DNA from 4 places in the Rossellomorea oryzaecorticis genome. Region 1 is predicted to be linked to each of the others. Evidence: riboswitches for the same ligand, from Rfam matches in the RefSeq annotation. Region 1 holds a riboswitch; each other region holds the start of a gene.

Region 1 (4,035 bases):
CCCGATCCATTCACTCCGACTTTAACGGTTTCTTTTTCCCCTGAACCGGATGCACTGTCTCCCGAGCAGCCGCTCAAAATAAGGGTGAATAATAAAATAGCTATACTTGCCAGACTAATTGATTTTTTCATATTTTTCTCTCCTATCGTCTCCTGATGATTTTTGATAATGTGTTTCCTGCTGTCTGCAGTCCCTGCACCATCACCACTAAAATAATGACGGTTACGATCATGACGGACGTTTCAAATCGCTGATATCCGTACGCAATGGCAAGATCCCCGAGGCCTCCGCCTCCAACTGCCCCGGCCATGGCCGAAGCCCCGACAAGCCCGATGGTGGCGATCGTGATATTCAGCACCAGCGTACTCAATGCTTCCGGGATGAGGATCCCGAAGATGATCTGCCACGGCCCGGCCCCCATGGACTCAGCCGCTTCGATGACCCCCGGTTCCACTTCAAGGAGTGAGCTCTCTACCAATCTCGCAATATAAGGAGCGGCAAATACGACAAGCGGTACCACTGCTGCCGCCGTCCCGATCGATGTCCCCACTACCAATCTTGTAAAGGGGATGATGGCCACCATCAAGATGATGAACGGGATTGAACGGAATACGTTGATGATGCTGCTCAATACTGAAAAGACGGCTTTATTTTCAAGTAAGTGTCCCTTCCTCGTTACCACGACGATGATGCCGAGCGGAAGCCCGATCAACGTTGCAAACAGGAGGGAGAATGACACCATCGCCACTGTATCCCATGTCGCTTCTATGATTCTCGGCCAGAATAATTCCCAATTAACTTGCACGCTTCTCCACCTCGCTTACAAATACTCTGTTCTTCCAATAATCCAAAATTTCTTCCGTTTCTTTCTTGCTGCCGATGATCTGTACGATGAGATTTCCGAACGGCTTGCCCTGGAGTTCTGTGATCTGGCCGAATAATACATTGATGTGGGCATTGAATTTCTTTGCCGTTTCGGACAGGATCGGCGTGCCTGTCGAATCTCCTTTGAAAATGAGGCGGCAGACGCGCCCTTCTTTGCTGTCATTCAATTTATCGAGAACCGATGCCGGCAGCTGATCATTCATGACGCTCTTCACGAAGTTTTTCGTTGTCGAGGTCTGCGGGTTGGAAAAGATTTCGAAGACACTGCCCTCTTCAACGATTTTCCCGTTTTCCATGACGGCCACTTTGTCGCAGATTTCCCGGATGACCCCCATTTCGTGGGTGATCATCACAATCGTAATGCCATATTCCGCGTTGATTCTCTTTAATAAGTTCAGGATCGATTCCGTCGTCTGTGGATCAAGTGCGGATGTTGCTTCGTCACAAAGCAGGATCGAAGGGGATGTCGCAAGGGCCCTTGCGATACCCACCCTTTGCTTCTGCCCTCCGGACAATTCATCCGGATAATGCTTCGCTTTATCTTCAAGGCCGACAAACGCGAGCAATTCCTTTACCCTCTCGCTGATTTTTTCTTTCGGCCATTTTGCCAGTTTCAGAGGATAGGCGATATTTCCTGCCACCGTCCGGGATTGAAATAGATTGAAGTGCTGAAAAATCATCCCGATGCGGTGACGCTCTTTCCTCAGATCAACTGCTGACTGATCTTTCAGGCTGCGCCCCTCTATGAAAATATCACCCGATGATGGTTTCTCTAAAAAATTGAGACAGCGGACAAGCGTGCTTTTTCCCGCTCCGCTGAACCCGATCACGCCGTATATTTCTCCCTTCTTCACTTCAAAGGACACATCCTTCAATGCGGTGAACGGACCGTCTTTCGTCTCGAATACTTTCGTAACATTCTGAACTCTGATCATACAGGACTTGCTCCTTTCACTGTGTATTCTTCTTGATGCCGGTATTTGAAGGACATGGATGAAAAATAAAAAGTGCCCCCCTTCATAAGAAGAGAGGCACAAATATGTATATGTCCCGCTCTTCTCATCTCTCAAGTCATATGACTTGATGGAATTGGCACGGTATTCATAAGAACCCGTTGCCGAGGTTTCGCAGGGCCAGTCCCTCCACCTCTCTGGATAAGAAGATATCACTTTATTAAGTTAAAGTTATGATGCGTTTAAGCATTAGGGTAATGGTAAAGGATTCTAATTGGTTTGTCAATCCTGTTTTTGAAGAATTTTGATTTTAATCACCGCAGTTGATTTCCGTGTAAACTTTGACCGTTCCTTTGCTCTCCAGGCATTTGCTTTCCGCGGGGAGGAAGGCGAGCCTCCTCGGCTTTGCCTGCGGGAAGAATTGCTCAGGCGGCTCGTTCAGAGGCGACAAGCATAAGGCGAACAAGCCGGAAAGGCGCTCTTTGCCTTTTTGGCTTGTTTGACTTATGACCTCGAGCCTCTAGCCGCCGGAGCTGGACAGGTCTCGACATTTCCTCTAAATCCCGTCGGAGTCAAATGCCTTCCGCTCCAATCCACTCAGTGTACTAATTCAAGAGAAAATCCTTCATAACCAACAGCAAAAAAAGAGAGCAGGATTTCTCCTAACTCTCTTTCATCAATCGTTAACTCGTCACTTCTTCCTTCTCGCGGATTTTCTTTTTCATCCGTTCGCGGTCACGTTCAAGGATTGGCTTCAAGTACTTACCGGTATAGGATCCTTTGGCTTCCGCGACTTTTTCCGGGGTTCCGCTGGCGATGATGGTTCCGCCTTTGTCGCCGCCTTCAGGTCCGAGGTCGACGATGTAGTCGGCCGCTTTGATGACGTCGAGGTTGTGCTCGATGACGAGTACGGTATCGCCGTTATCGACCAGGCGCTGAAGGACGGTGAGCAGACGTGAAATGTCATCGACATGGAGACCCGTTGTCGGTTCGTCCAGGATGTAAAGCGAACGGCCGGTTGAACGGCGGTGCAGCTCGGATGCCAGTTTTACACGCTGCGCTTCTCCTCCTGAAAGGGTCGTCGCAGGCTGGCCGAGTGTGATATAGCCTAACCCGACATCAAAGATCGTTTGAAGCTTCCGTTTGATTTTCGGGATGTTTTCGAAGAACTTCACCGCATCTTCCACTGTCATTTGAAGAACATCCGCAATATTCTTATCCTTGTATTTCACTTCAAGCGTTTCACGGTTGTATCGTTTACCATGACATACTTCACATGGGACATATACGTCCGGCAGGAAGTGCATTTCGATTTTGATGATTCCGTCACCGCGGCAGGCTTCGCATCTTCCGCCTTTTACGTTGAAGCTGAAGCGTCCTTTTTTATACCCGCGCACCTTTGCTTCATTGGTGGTTGCAAAAACATCACGGATATCATCGAATACGCCTGTGTAGGTTGCCGGATTCGATCTAGGGGTACGTCCGATCGGTGACTGATCGATATCGATGACTTTTTCGAGATGGTCGATCCCTTTCACTTCTTTGTGCTCACCAGGTTTGGTTTTGGCATTATGAAGCTTTTGCGCCAGGGATTTGTGAAGGATCTCATTGATCAGAGTACTCTTTCCTGAACCGGAAACCCCTGTGACCGCCGTAAAGACACCGAGCGGAAACTTTGCTTTCACGTTGTTCAAGTTGTTTTCCTTGGCGCCGACAATTTCAAGATATCTTCCATCCGGCTTACGCCTTTCCTGAGGAAGCGGAATGAATCTCTTTCCGGATAAATACTGTCCTGTTAAGGATTTTTTGTCATCCATGACTTCTTGGGGTGTTCCGGCTGAAATGACATTTCCACCGTGTACACCTGCTCCGGGACCGATATCGATCAGATAATCGGCTGCAAGCATCGTATCCTCATCATGCTCTACAACGATCAAGGTATTTCCGATATCACGCATATTCTTGAGTGTATCGATCAATCGGTCATTGTCCCGCTGATGAAGTCCGATGGATGGCTCATCCAGGATATACAGGACTCCCGTCAGGCGCGATCCGATCTGGGTCGCGAGACGGATCCGCTGTGCTTCCCCTCCGGAAAGGGTTCCTGCTGCACGGCTTAATGTCAGATAATCAAGACCTACATTCACAAGGAAGCCGAGTCGCTCACGGATTTCCCTAAGGATCAGCCTTGCGATTT
Region 2 (4,035 bases), on a different contig from region 1:
CTCCTTAAATGTTTCTCTAATGGTCATCATCTGCTACCATTATTATAGTAAAAAAAATTGAAAGGGGTAGTAAAAAATGCTTTATCCTTATCATGATAAAAAACCAGTGATTGCAGAATCTGCCTATATCGCTGATTATGTAACGATTACGGGAGATGTTGAGATCGGGGAAGCATCCAGCATCTGGTTCAATACTGTCATCAGGGGGGACGTAGCCCCAACCAGGATTGGCAGCAAGGTGAACGTGCAGGATAATTCCATCCTTCACCAAAGCCCTGAAAACCCCCTTATCCTGGAAGACGAAGTGACAGTCGGCCATGGTGTCATCCTGCACAGCTGTAAAATAAGGAAAAAAGCCCTCATCGGCATGGGATCGATCATCCTCGATAATGCCGAAATCGGGGAAGGTGCTTTTATCGGTGCCGGAAGTCTTGTCCCCCAAGGGAAAGTCATCCCTCCCAATACACTTGCCTTCGGCCGTCCCGCTAAAGTGGTGAGGGAACTAAATGAGCATGATATCAGTGAAATGAAACGGATCTCGAGGGAATATGCAGAAAAAGGACAGTATTATAAAAGCATCAAACCATTTTGATTCTTATACTTGTGATACCCCAATCCCAGCTGGATTACTACTGTTAAAAAACGGGATATACTGATCCGGTCTTAATTTTGGCCGGATCGGCAATTAGAAACCTGCAGCAGAATAGAGAATGCTGGTGCTTATTATTTTATCACCCGGGATGAAATTATATCTCCCGTTTTTTTATTTTATCGTGCAAATGCACAGTATATCGGCCAGAATATCTTTTTATCGACCAAAATCCCGATATATCGACCAATCTGCAAAATACGACAAATCCTGCATTCGCTCTGCTTTTCAACCCGCACTCTTCACCCACATATTCCTTTCATCCCCTACCCGAAGGAATTCCATCAAAAAAACCAACACCCGTAAAGGTGCTGGTTTTTTTATACCTGCTATTAGTTAAGAGCTTCTGCTTTCAATGCTTCAGCTTTGTCCGTACGCTCCCAAGGAAGATCAAGATCGTTGCGGCCGAAGTGTCCGTAAGCAGCTGTCTGCTTGTAGATCGGACGGCGAAGGTCGAGCATCTTGATGATTCCTGCCGGGCGAAGGTCAAAGTTATTGCGAACCACATCAACCAATACATCCTCCGAAACTTTACCCGTTCCGAATGTATCGACTGAGATCGAAACAGGCTGAGCTACACCGATTGCATACGCCAGTTGGACTTCACATTTCTCAGCAAGTCCTGCTGCCACGATGTTTTTCGCAACATAGCGTGCTGCATAAGCTGCAGATCGGTCAACCTTCGTTGCATCCTTACCGGAGAAGGCACCGCCGCCGTGGCGTGCATAACCGCCGTACGTGTCAACGATGATCTTGCGGCCTGTAAGACCTGCATCCCCTTGAGGTCCGCCGATGACGAAGCGGCCAGTCGGGTTGATGAAGTATTTAGTGTTTTCGTCGATCAGTTCTTTCGGTACAACCGGATCGATGACATATTCCTTCAGGTTGCGCTGGATCTGTTCAAGTGAAACTTCAGGGTGATGCTGTGTAGAGATGACGATCGTGTCGATACGCACAGGCTTATCGTTTTCATCATACTCAACAGTTACCTGGGTTTTACCGTCCGGACGTAGGTAAGGAAGAACTTCTTCTTTACGGACTTCAGTCAATTGACGGGATATTTTGTGAGCAAGCGAGATCGGAAGCGGCATAAGCTCCTTCGTTTCGTTGCACGCAAATCCGAACATCAGCCCCTGGTCCCCTGCACCGATCGCTTCGATTTCTTCATCGGACATTTGCCCTTCACGAGCTTCAAGCGCCTGGTCTACACCCTGGGCGATATCTGCGGACTGCTCGTCGATTGATGTCAATACAGCACAAGTTTCGGCATCGAAACCATATTTTGCACGAGTGTAGCCGATCCCGCGAATCGTTTCACGGACGATTTTCGGAATGTCCACATACGTACTCGTCGTGATTTCACCTGCAACAAGCACAAGGCCTGTTGTAACAGATGTTTCACAAGCCACGCGGGCATTCGGATCATTCGTTAAAATGGCATCAAGAATTGAATCAGAGATTTGGTCACAAATCTTATCTGGGTGTCCTTCAGTTACGGACTCAGATGTAAACAGACGACGTTTAGTTGACATCAAGGTTCCTCCTTAAGCGTAATTGCCGGCTTTACCGGCAAAACAAATAAACAGATACGGTACTCATTTCCCTAAGTAGTATGAAGTAAACATGGTTTTTTTATAAGGAAGGCCCTTATATAAAACCTGAGATTTAACTAATTATGCAGACTATAAAAACAGAAAAAACCCTTCCTCTAAAAAGCACAAAGAGGAAAGGTTTCAGATCATAGCCGCGCCTTTTCTCTCTTATCGTTCAAGGTATCCACCTTGCCTCAGTTTAGCACCTTCGCTTCATGGGATCCTTCAATAAGAAGGACCCACTATCTATTTAGCAGGTTGCTGGGTTTCATAGGGTCTGCTCCCTCCACCAGCTCAGGATAAGAGTATCCGTTCAAGGTACAATAATAACGTTAAATACTCAAGAGTGTCAAATGTTTTTTAGTATGAAAAGATTCCCGGTAAATCCGACTGGATAAACGACTCAAATATATAAGAAGAAACATAACAACCATGGGTAAATGCATGATGATTTTCCGGTGGACAAGCATAAACTGCTCTAATAAGGAGAAATAAGGTGCGGATTTTAAGGAAAATGTTACAAGTTTAAGTCACAATATAAAAAATGACTAAATAGTATAGACTAATAAATTAATTGTGTTATACTATTTTTGAAAAGATACAAGGTATTTAAATTTATATAAAGGAAGGGTTCTAATGAATTCAGTGAGCATGTCTAATGAGTTAACAGAATTACTTAACGGTCAAAACATAAAAAATCAACTGTCTGTTTCACAATTAGTGGAAAAAGTTCTCCATAGAAATGAAGGCGTTTTAACTTCTTCGGGTGCGGTAAGAGCTGAAACTGGAACATATACAGGGCGCTCTCCTAAAGATAAATTCATCGTCGAGGAGCCTACTACGAAAGATAAGATTGATTGGGGATCTGTCAATCAGCCAATCTCCGCTGAATCATTCGATAAATTATATCATAAAGTCCTTGCATACTTAAAAGAAAAAGAAGAAGTATTCGTCTTCAACGGGTTTGCAGGCGCAGATCCAAAACATAGACTGCCGATTCAGGTGATCAATGAATTTGCGTGGCATAACCTTTTCGCGCACCAGCTTTTCATCCGTCCAAGTGCGGAGGAGCTAATCTCTCACAATTCCGAATTCACGATCGTTTCTGCCCCTAACTTTAAAGCAGATCCCGCGGTTGACGGCACCAACTCGGAAACATTCATCATTGTTTCATTTGAAAAACGCATCGTCCTGATCGGCGGGACTGAATATGCAGGAGAAATGAAAAAGTCAATCTTCTCAGTCATGAACTACATGCTCCCTGAAGCCGATATCCTTTCCATGCACTGCTCGGCGAATGTAGGCCGCGAAGGCGATGTTGCCTTATTCTTCGGACTTTCCGGAACCGGGAAGACGACTTTATCGGCAGATCCCAACCGCCGTCTTATCGGAGACGACGAACACGGATGGTCGCCGAACGGCGTATTCAATATCGAAGGCGGCTGCTATGCAAAATGCATCGGGCTGACCCGTGAAAAAGAGCCTCAAATCTTCGATGCCATCCGATTCGGATCAGTCCTTGAGAATGTCGTGCTTGATGACGATTCACGCATTCCGGATTATGAGGATAACAGTTTAACAGAAAATACCCGTGCCGCTTATCCGCTCCAGGCAATGGAAAATATCGTGGAGCCAAGCGTGGCCGGACACCCTAATACAATCGTATTCCTGACTGCGGATGCATTCGGCGTACTGCCTCCGATCAGCAAACTGACAAAAGAACAGGCAATGTACCACTTCCTGAGCGGATACACTTCCAAGCTTGCTGGAACCGAGCGCGGCATCACTTCGCCG
Region 3 (4,035 bases), on a different contig from region 1:
CAATCCATCGGGGCAGGTGGAGAATGCCGATCTTGAGACAAGCGTGAATGTCAATCTGCTGTCCCCCATGATTGTTACAAATGAAATGCTGAAAGCCTTGCAAGAATCTGATAGAAGCAAGCTGATCATGGTCAATGTGAGTTCCGGGGCGGGGAGCAGGCCAGTCTATGGGTGGAGTACCTATTGTTCCACGAAGGCCGGCATCAATATGCTGACCGAAACCGTCAGTCTTGAACTTTCAAAAATGGGCAGCCGCCACAAAGTGATTGCGTTCAGTCCGGGAGTGATGGACACGGATATGCAGGGCACCATCCGTTCTTCTTCTGAAGAAGCTTTCGCAGATGTAGAAAACTTCAAGCGATACAAGGAGCAGGGGATGCTGAGGGGTGCGGATACAGTAGCTGGCGCCCTTGTGGATCTTGTAACGGAAAAAGACGTGGAGTCCGGCAAATTGTATCACGTGAATGACTTGTTATAAAAAGAAAAAGAGACAAATCCTTAATCGGTTTTGTCTCTTTTTATATTATGAGCGTGCTGTGCTTGCCTTTGGCGCTTTTGCCCGCGTGAACTTCGGCAGCGCAAAGCGGATCGCAGCCAATCCGCATACTGCTGTCAGGATCGGATAGAAAGCATATGCAATGATGCTCAGTGGAGAGATTCCCGCTGTTTCTGCGACGAGCAGCGCCTGGGCTCCATAAGGGATCAGGCCTTGCACGGAGCAGGAGAAGATATCGAGAATACTTGCCGATTTACGTGCGTCGACACCGTAATTATCACCGATTTCTTTCGCAAGCGGACCCGCAATGATGATAGAGATTGTATTATTCGCAGTGCAAAGATTTGTTGAGCTTACAAGTCCTGCAGTTGCAAGCTGGGCTCCTTTTGGCGAGCGGATCTTGCGTGTTGCAAGATAAAGCAGCGCCTGAATGCCGCCGTTATACCGGATCAGTTCTACAACGCCTCCGATCAGGACGGAAAGAATGACGATTTCTGCCATACCTGTCATTCCGTCAGCGACGCTTCCAAAATAGCTCGAAAGGGTAAAGCTTCCATCGGCTAACCCGATGATGCCTGAAAGAACGATGCCTCCGAATAACACCACGAACACATTTAGTCCTGCCAATGCCCCGATGATGACACCGAGATAAGGGAGGATCTTCACCCAGTCATACGTTCCTGCCTCAACCGCAGACTGATTGCCTGCCGTGATAAAGAACAAGATGAGCATCGTCAGGATGGCAGCAGGCAGGACGATGAAGAAATTCACTTTGAACTTATCTTTCATTTCTGTTTTCTGCGTGCGCACTGCCGCGATTGTTGTATCGGAAATGAAGGAGAGGTTATCACCGAACATCGCACCCCCGATGACTGTTGCCATGGCAATAGGCATGCTGATGTCAGTGCCGTTGCTGATTCCCACACCGATCGGCGCAAGCGCTGCGATCGTACCCATTGAGGTCCCCATGGATAATGAAACAAATGCTGCAATGATGAACAAACCAACGATAATCAAATTTTCCGGAAGTACAGATAAAGCCAGGTTCACCGTTGAATCAACGGCACCCATTTTTTCAGCGACTCCGGAGAATGCCCCTGCTAATAGGAAGATGAACACCATGATCATGATATCAGGGTGTCCCGCCCCTTTGGCGAAGCGTTCCACTTTTGCATTCAGTGACTCTTTACGGTTCATAAGCAGTGCCGCTACGGCTGCGATAATAATGGAAACGAGTACCGGGAATGCGTAGAAATCACCTGAAATGATTCCCGCACCGAGAAACAGTGCAACAAATATGACTAATGGCAGTAACGCCAGAAAATTTCCTTTTTCGTTAAACATTTGAACAACTCCTTTGGCATATGGTGTTGGAAAATAAAAAACCTCTTCTTGGGTAAGAAGAGGTTTCCATTAAAAGAAACTCTCCCCTTATCTTTCAAGCATCATGCTTGCTGGATGTGGCACAGCACTCAAAATGAGTCCGCTGCCGAGACATCACAGGGCCAGTCCCTCCGTCTCTCTGGATAAGAAGAATACGTTTATATTCATTTAAAAATTATACTTACATACTTTAAGGCGTTTAAGAGAAAAAGTCAAACGTAAATTTGTCCGTATTCTTTTAATGGGACTATAAAAGATTTCCAGTCCATTCGATCCAATCCGGGGAAGCCCTATGCTAACAGGATCCTTTATAATGGACGAAAGACGCAGGGTCTTTTTTTATCCATAAAAAGGATTTACAATCTTCTAAAATAGGTCTAGTATTATAGGGATAAAAAAACATCTGGGGGATACGGAAGTGGAAAAAACGGTGCGTAATCAAGTCTTTACTTTGCAAGGCTTTTATTTTTTGACTTTTTTTGGGGTGGGCAGTCTATACCCGCTGTTAAGCGTCTATTTAAGTGAAAGTGTCGGTTTGAATGGCTACCAGATCGGGACCATCATGTCGATCGGACCCATCATGATGATCTTCTTTCAGCCGGTCTGGGGGATGGTGAGCGACACGACAAACCGTCCGACCCAGGTACTCTCTTTTACGTCACTTGTTGCGGGGATTTTTGCACTGGGATACCTGGTGACTGACCTGTATTACGGGATTCTCCTGACAGCCATCCTTGTCGCTGTTTTCCAGAGCGCGATCATACCCGTTTCTGACAGTATCAGCCTGAAATATACGAGTAAAGTGAAATATAATTATGGAAATATACGATTATTTGGTTCATTGGGCTTTGGTGTCGCGGTATATGTGATGGGAAAACTGTCCGAAGGGTTCATCGGCCCGACTATCATTTTCTATACATTCTTCATATGTCTGGTGCTGTCGGCTGTACTTGCTTTCCGGTTCCCAAAGGAACGAGCCTCGGCCAAGCTCGATTTGAAAGCGGGTATGAAAGAATTGTTCGGACTGAAAAAATTCCTCATATTCCTGGTCGTCACCTTCATGGTATTCGGACCGAATCTCGCCAATAATACATACTTCGGATTATTCGTCGAAGATTCGGGCGGGACATATGCAGGGATAGGGCTCGCATTCTTGATTGCTGTATTATCGGAAGTTCCGTTCATGAGAATCGCAGGCAGCTGGATCGACAGGTTCGGACTTTTGTCGGTCGCGGCCCTCGCAGGAGCTGCCTCCATGATCCGCTGGCTCTTTTATTTCACTGAACCGAGCCTGTGGCTTGTATACAGCTCTGCTGTCATGCAGGGTCTTGCGATCGGTTTGTTCGTCCCGGCAGGCCTCCGTTATATCCGGGAAATTACGCCCGCTCACATCACCGCAACGGCCGTCACGATTTATTCGGCGATCGGAAACGGACTCGGCAACTGGTTCAGCACGTTTGTGGGAGGCTTTATCCTGGAGACCTTCTCCATCTACGCCGTGTATCTATTCTTCGCCTTCCTGTCCATGATCGGCATCCTCCTTTGCTTTGTCTTGATGAAAGAAGAAAAGAAGCAGGCACTGGCTTATTAAGGAGAAAGACGTTCCCTGAAACGGTAACGGGTTCGGTTTTGAAGTACACCATTTGAATTAGCAGTGCTTTCGCACGGTAATTTCCAGTTCAATTAGTAGACACTTTAGCAGTGAAATGAGCACGTAAAAAAGCTCGAAGCCATTATGTTTCGAGCTTTTTTATCATCATTCTTTATTAATAATTAGCACCCTTATGTAGAACAAGGAGAGCCGGTTCCCTGGCGTTTGAAAATTAGTGGAAGAATTCCGTTTAAATCGAAAAATGCGGCTATTTCACGAATAATAGCCGGAGTTTTTCCGCTTATAGTAAAATATCCATTAAATATTGTTACATATTGAGCAGTTAAGCGGAACTTCTCCCCTTATTTCAGCGTTTTAACCCTCCTCCAGCTGCCTTAGACGGAATTTCTCCGCTTATAAATTTACCGCCAAAATAGAATCATCTAAGCAGCATGCTTTATTGCTGGTTTACTTTAACAAACATCATTTTCCCCAAAATCTAAAATTAGACAAAACTGCCCCGTTAGTTGAATAGGCCTTGATTTGTATATCAATAAGCACTCGA
Region 4 (4,035 bases), 170 kb from region 1:
CCGTGCCTTCTTTCAATGTGATCAGCTCAGCATCCACGAGGATTTGGAATGCGCGGGCTGCGTTTGTCGGATCGTTCGGGATGGCGATGGCGCTGCCTTCCTTGATGTCTTCGAGAGAATCAAATTTCTCTGAATAGATCCCCATCGGTGCAGTCGGCACCACGATGACTTCTGAAAGCTCCATACCGTGCTGCTCTGCGAATGTTTCCATATAGATTTTGTGCTGGAACAGGTTGGCGTCAAGATCCCCCTGAGCGAGTGCATTGTTCGGCTGGATGTAGTCGCTGAATTCTTTCACTTCAACGGTGTATCCTTTTTCCTCAAGACCTGGTTTGATGGCTTTTGTGACCATGTCGCTGTAAGGACCGGATGTCGCCCCGATCGTGATTTCTTTTTTATCTTCAGAACTTGCTTCTTCTCCACTGCATGCTGCCAGCAGGCTGACAGTCAATGCTGCTGCTAATAGTAAAAACCATTTTTTCATCTGAAATCTTCCCCCTGAATGTTTTGATTATCGTTTATCTACTACTCTTGCAAAAATGTCGCCTGTATATTGGATGAGCTGCACAAGGCAAATCAGCACGACGACCGTGGTAATCATGACCGTATTGTCGTAGCGGTAATAGCCGAAACGGATAGCAAGGTCACCAATACCGCCTCCGCCTACAATCCCGGCCATGGCGGAATATGCGACCAGGCTGATGGTTGTGATCGTGACGGCCTGGATGACGGCCGGCTTCGCTTCCGGCAGCAGGACGTCCTTGATGATCATCCATGGACTCGCCCCAACCGACACCGATGCTTCGATGACTCCCTTATCAATCTCGCGAAGGGCGGTCTCTACCATTCTTGCGAAAAACGGGATCCCCGCCACAGAGAGTGATACGGAGGCAGCTGTCGGCCCGATCGTCGTTCCCGTCAGTAGTTTAGTAAGCGGCAGTAGTGCAACCAATAAAATGATGAATGGGATCGAGCGGACCATGTTGACGACGAAGCCGACGATCTTTTTAATGAAGCCGTTCTGCAGGAACAATCCTTTGTCTGTCACAAAAAGCAGGATACCGAGCGGAAGGCCGATCAGGATCGCGATGGCCAGTGAAATGCCGACCATATAGATGGTTTCGAGGAATGCTTTATTCAATTCTGGTAAAATCGCAGTCAAAGAATCAGGCAGCACGGTCGAGCACCTCCAGACTTTGTGTTTTAGCCGTTATATAACGGATGGCGGCCTGTATTTCGGACTCTTCGCCGATCAGCTCCATGATGAAAATTCCGAGCGGCGTTTCCTGGATATATTCGATTTTTCCGTGAAGGATATTGCCTCGTACCTTGTATTTTTGAAACACTTCCGAAACCACACTTTCCTCTGCAATCGAACCCTTGAACTGGATTTTGATCAGCTTGCCTGTCCGGCTCTTCAATAGGTGAGGCGGCAGTTCGAACTGCAGGATATTTTCAATAAACTGTTTTGTCAACGGCTGTCTCGGGTTTGCGAACAAGTCGTACACGGGGCCTTCCTCCACGATTCTCCCGTCCTGCATGACGGCCATCCGATCGCAGATTTCCTTTACGACTTCCATTTCGTGCGTGATGAGGACGATTGTGAGCCCAAGCTGTTTGTTGATGTCTTTTAACAGTTTTAGGATCGACTTTGTTGTACTCGGATCAAGTGCTGAGGTCGCTTCGTCGCATAGGAGGACGGATGGGTTGTTTGCGAGTGCCCTGGCGATTCCGACGCGCTGTTTCTGGCCGCCGCTCAGCTGTGCGGGATAGGCTTGAGCTTTGTCGCTAAGTCCGACCATCTCCAGCAATTCGGTCACCCTTGGTTCAATTTCTGACTTCGGCACCCTGGCTGCTTTCAAAGCAAAAGCGAGATTTTCATACACCGTTTTCGCTTTAATGAGGTGGAAATGCTGAAAGATCATGCTGATTTTCTGACGTGCGAGTCGGAGTTCCCTGGAATTCAGCTTTGTCAGGTCCTGACCGTCGATGATGATCTCCCCGGATGTCGGTTTTTCCAGTAAGTTCAGGCATCGGATCAGAGAGCTTTTCCCCGCCCCGCTGTAGCCGACGATACCGAAGATTTCCCCTTTTTCAATGGTGACGGAGACATTATCCACACCGAGGACCGTCTGCTTTTTTGTTTTGTATTCTTTTACTAGATTGTTGATTCTGATCATCATTCACACCCCTTTTCTTTTTTCAATGTTGTTTGCCAAATAAAAAATGCTTCTTTCAATTACTGAAAGAAGCATCGCGCTTATGTCATCGACTTATCTTTCAGAATGAAACCCATTCTGCAGGAATTAGCACCGTTCCATAAATGGAGGTTGCCGGACGTCACAGGGCCTGATCCCTCGGTCGCTCTTGATAATTTGAAAATATTTAATTGTTTGAGTTTTTAATCTTATAGGTGATATTATATGGTTTGTTTTGGAAAGTCAATAAAGGATTTTGAATTGATTTTTTATGTAAGCGATTTCTTTGTTGTGGTTAAAAGAAAATCCCCCTCCAAAAATAATTCCTTGTATACCGCTTTTGATTTCCGTGGAAGGCTTCGCTTTCCACTCCAATCAAAAGCTGGGTTGAGCTAAAATCATTCCTCCCATTTAAGGCACCTTTATCTTTTTAATCAAACGTTTGATTAACATCTCAAACTCTTGATGGGACAGCCTTTTGAAGGTTTAAACAAACGTTTAATTAAAATGTAGATAACCTTGTGCGCAACTGAATACAAAGACCTAATCACGCATGATTATAAAGTTTCATTTTGTAGTAAAATAGATGTTTTAATCTAGCAGAATAAGGGAATATATGTTAAATTAGTTGGGGCTTTTTGCTTGTTTACTAGTAAACTATTAACTATGGGAGCTGAAGGATTGATGAAAATGATACGACTGAATGCAATGTTGATTGCAGTACTTATGCTTTTGCTTGCAGGCTGCGGAACTTCGGAGAAATCTTCTGGGGATGCCAATGCTGAAAACAAAGATAACGAAAAGGTTTCAATGGAAAATACCGACGGGGATGAAAGCGCTGAAGTTGCAGGCGAAGATGAAAGTGAAGGCGAAGTGTTTGAAGCATCAACTGAAAAAGAGGAAGATCAAGATGCCCAGCCTTCTGAAAACATCCTGGATGAGAAGAAGGTATTTAAATACGATGACGATTCAGTCATTATCACGCTGGATAAAGCTGAATTCACTACCGAATTCAAATCTTCCAATGCAGACCCTGAAGACTCGATGTCTAACAGGAAAATCATCAGTGATTCTGAAATCTTCTTACATATGACTGGAACCATTTCAAATGACACAACTGATTCAGTCAGCTTTGATGGACCGTTGTCCCCGATAAACTTTTATTTGACTTATGACGGCAAGCACGAATTTGACATGTACGGTGCTGCTGAAACAGAGGAAGGCAATACATTTAAAACACTGTCCAGCGTCGACGCTTTAACGGAAAGCAAGGTCCATTTTTACGCCCAGGTGCCAAAACCAGTATCCCAAACGGATAAACCTTTAGTACTCCAAGTGAAGATGGATGAGGAAACATTTGAGGTGCCGCTGCGTTAGGCTCCTATCCATGAAGAAACTCACCTGAAGAACAAATCAGGTGAGTTTTTTTTATTATAAGACTTCATAGTCTGTTACATTACGTTCTACCACGCGTGCGCCATCTACGCTTACCAGTGCGCCGCCTGAGCTTCCGAATACGCCGGTTGCGATAAGGTTGTCCATTGCTGCTTTCACCTGGACGGTATCGATCGGGTCGATTGGATCGTTGACGCTGATTTTCGCTATTTTGCCGGTTTCTGTCTTGAATTCAAGTTCAAGTACTTTTGCCATGTTAAAATCCCCTCCTTTCTATAAAAATTCCACCCCCATTATGCGTTGATATCGAAGTTTTGGATCTTTTCTACGTTGAATAAGTTTTTCTCGGAGAGTCCTGCAAGTGATTGAGCCGCGCTGTGCATCTCATCTGCAGTGGCCGAACCTTTGATGTAGCTGTATGATTTGTACTTGTACTTCGGGT

What was found. Region 1 has a riboswitch for S-adenosylmethionine ahead of ACKA06_RS05255 (methionine ABC transporter ATP-binding protein). Riboswitches for the same ligand answer to the same signal wherever they lie in the genome.
Region 2: another riboswitch for S-adenosylmethionine. It lies ahead of metK (methionine adenosyltransferase); the one in region 1 lies ahead of ACKA06_RS05255 (methionine ABC transporter ATP-binding protein).
Region 3: another riboswitch for S-adenosylmethionine. It lies ahead of ACKA06_RS19700 (Na+/H+ antiporter NhaC family protein); the one in region 1 lies ahead of ACKA06_RS05255 (methionine ABC transporter ATP-binding protein).
Region 4: another riboswitch for S-adenosylmethionine. It lies ahead of ACKA06_RS05960 (methionine ABC transporter ATP-binding protein); the one in region 1 lies ahead of ACKA06_RS05255 (methionine ABC transporter ATP-binding protein).

What each region holds. Positions count from the first base shown of each region.
Region 1 is NZ_JBJOSA010000003.1:207,882-211,916, forward strand. Features, by position in the region: gene ACKA06_RS05245 (MetQ/NlpA family ABC transporter substrate-binding protein) at 1-131, opposite strand, end outside; gene ACKA06_RS05250 (methionine ABC transporter permease) at 143-805, opposite strand; gene ACKA06_RS05255 (methionine ABC transporter ATP-binding protein) at 795-1,820, opposite strand; SAM riboswitch class I at 1,942-2,046, opposite strand; gene uvrA (excinuclease ABC subunit UvrA) at 2,522-4,035, opposite strand, start outside.
Region 2 is NZ_JBJOSA010000014.1:3,218-7,252, reverse strand. Features, by position in the region: gene ACKA06_RS15270 (gamma carbonic anhydrase) at 77-592, shown strand; gene metK (methionine adenosyltransferase) at 982-2,181, opposite strand; SAM riboswitch class I at 2,407-2,547, opposite strand; gene pckA (phosphoenolpyruvate carboxykinase (ATP)) at 2,878-4,035, shown strand, end outside.
Region 3 is NZ_JBJOSA010000027.1:32,377-36,411, forward strand. Features, by position in the region: gene ACKA06_RS19695 ((S)-benzoin forming benzil reductase) at 1-478, shown strand, start outside; gene ACKA06_RS19700 (Na+/H+ antiporter NhaC family protein) at 524-1,840, opposite strand; SAM riboswitch class I at 1,925-2,029, opposite strand; gene ACKA06_RS19705 (MFS transporter) at 2,298-3,470, shown strand.
Region 4 is NZ_JBJOSA010000003.1:380,842-384,876, forward strand. Features, by position in the region: gene ACKA06_RS05950 (MetQ/NlpA family ABC transporter substrate-binding protein) at 1-484, opposite strand, end outside; gene ACKA06_RS05955 (methionine ABC transporter permease) at 512-1,177, opposite strand; gene ACKA06_RS05960 (methionine ABC transporter ATP-binding protein) at 1,167-2,180, opposite strand; SAM riboswitch class I at 2,271-2,377, opposite strand; gene ACKA06_RS05965 (hypothetical protein) at 2,883-3,575, shown strand; gene ACKA06_RS05970 (DUF2922 domain-containing protein) at 3,630-3,848, opposite strand; gene ACKA06_RS05975 (DUF1659 domain-containing protein) at 3,887-4,035, opposite strand, start outside.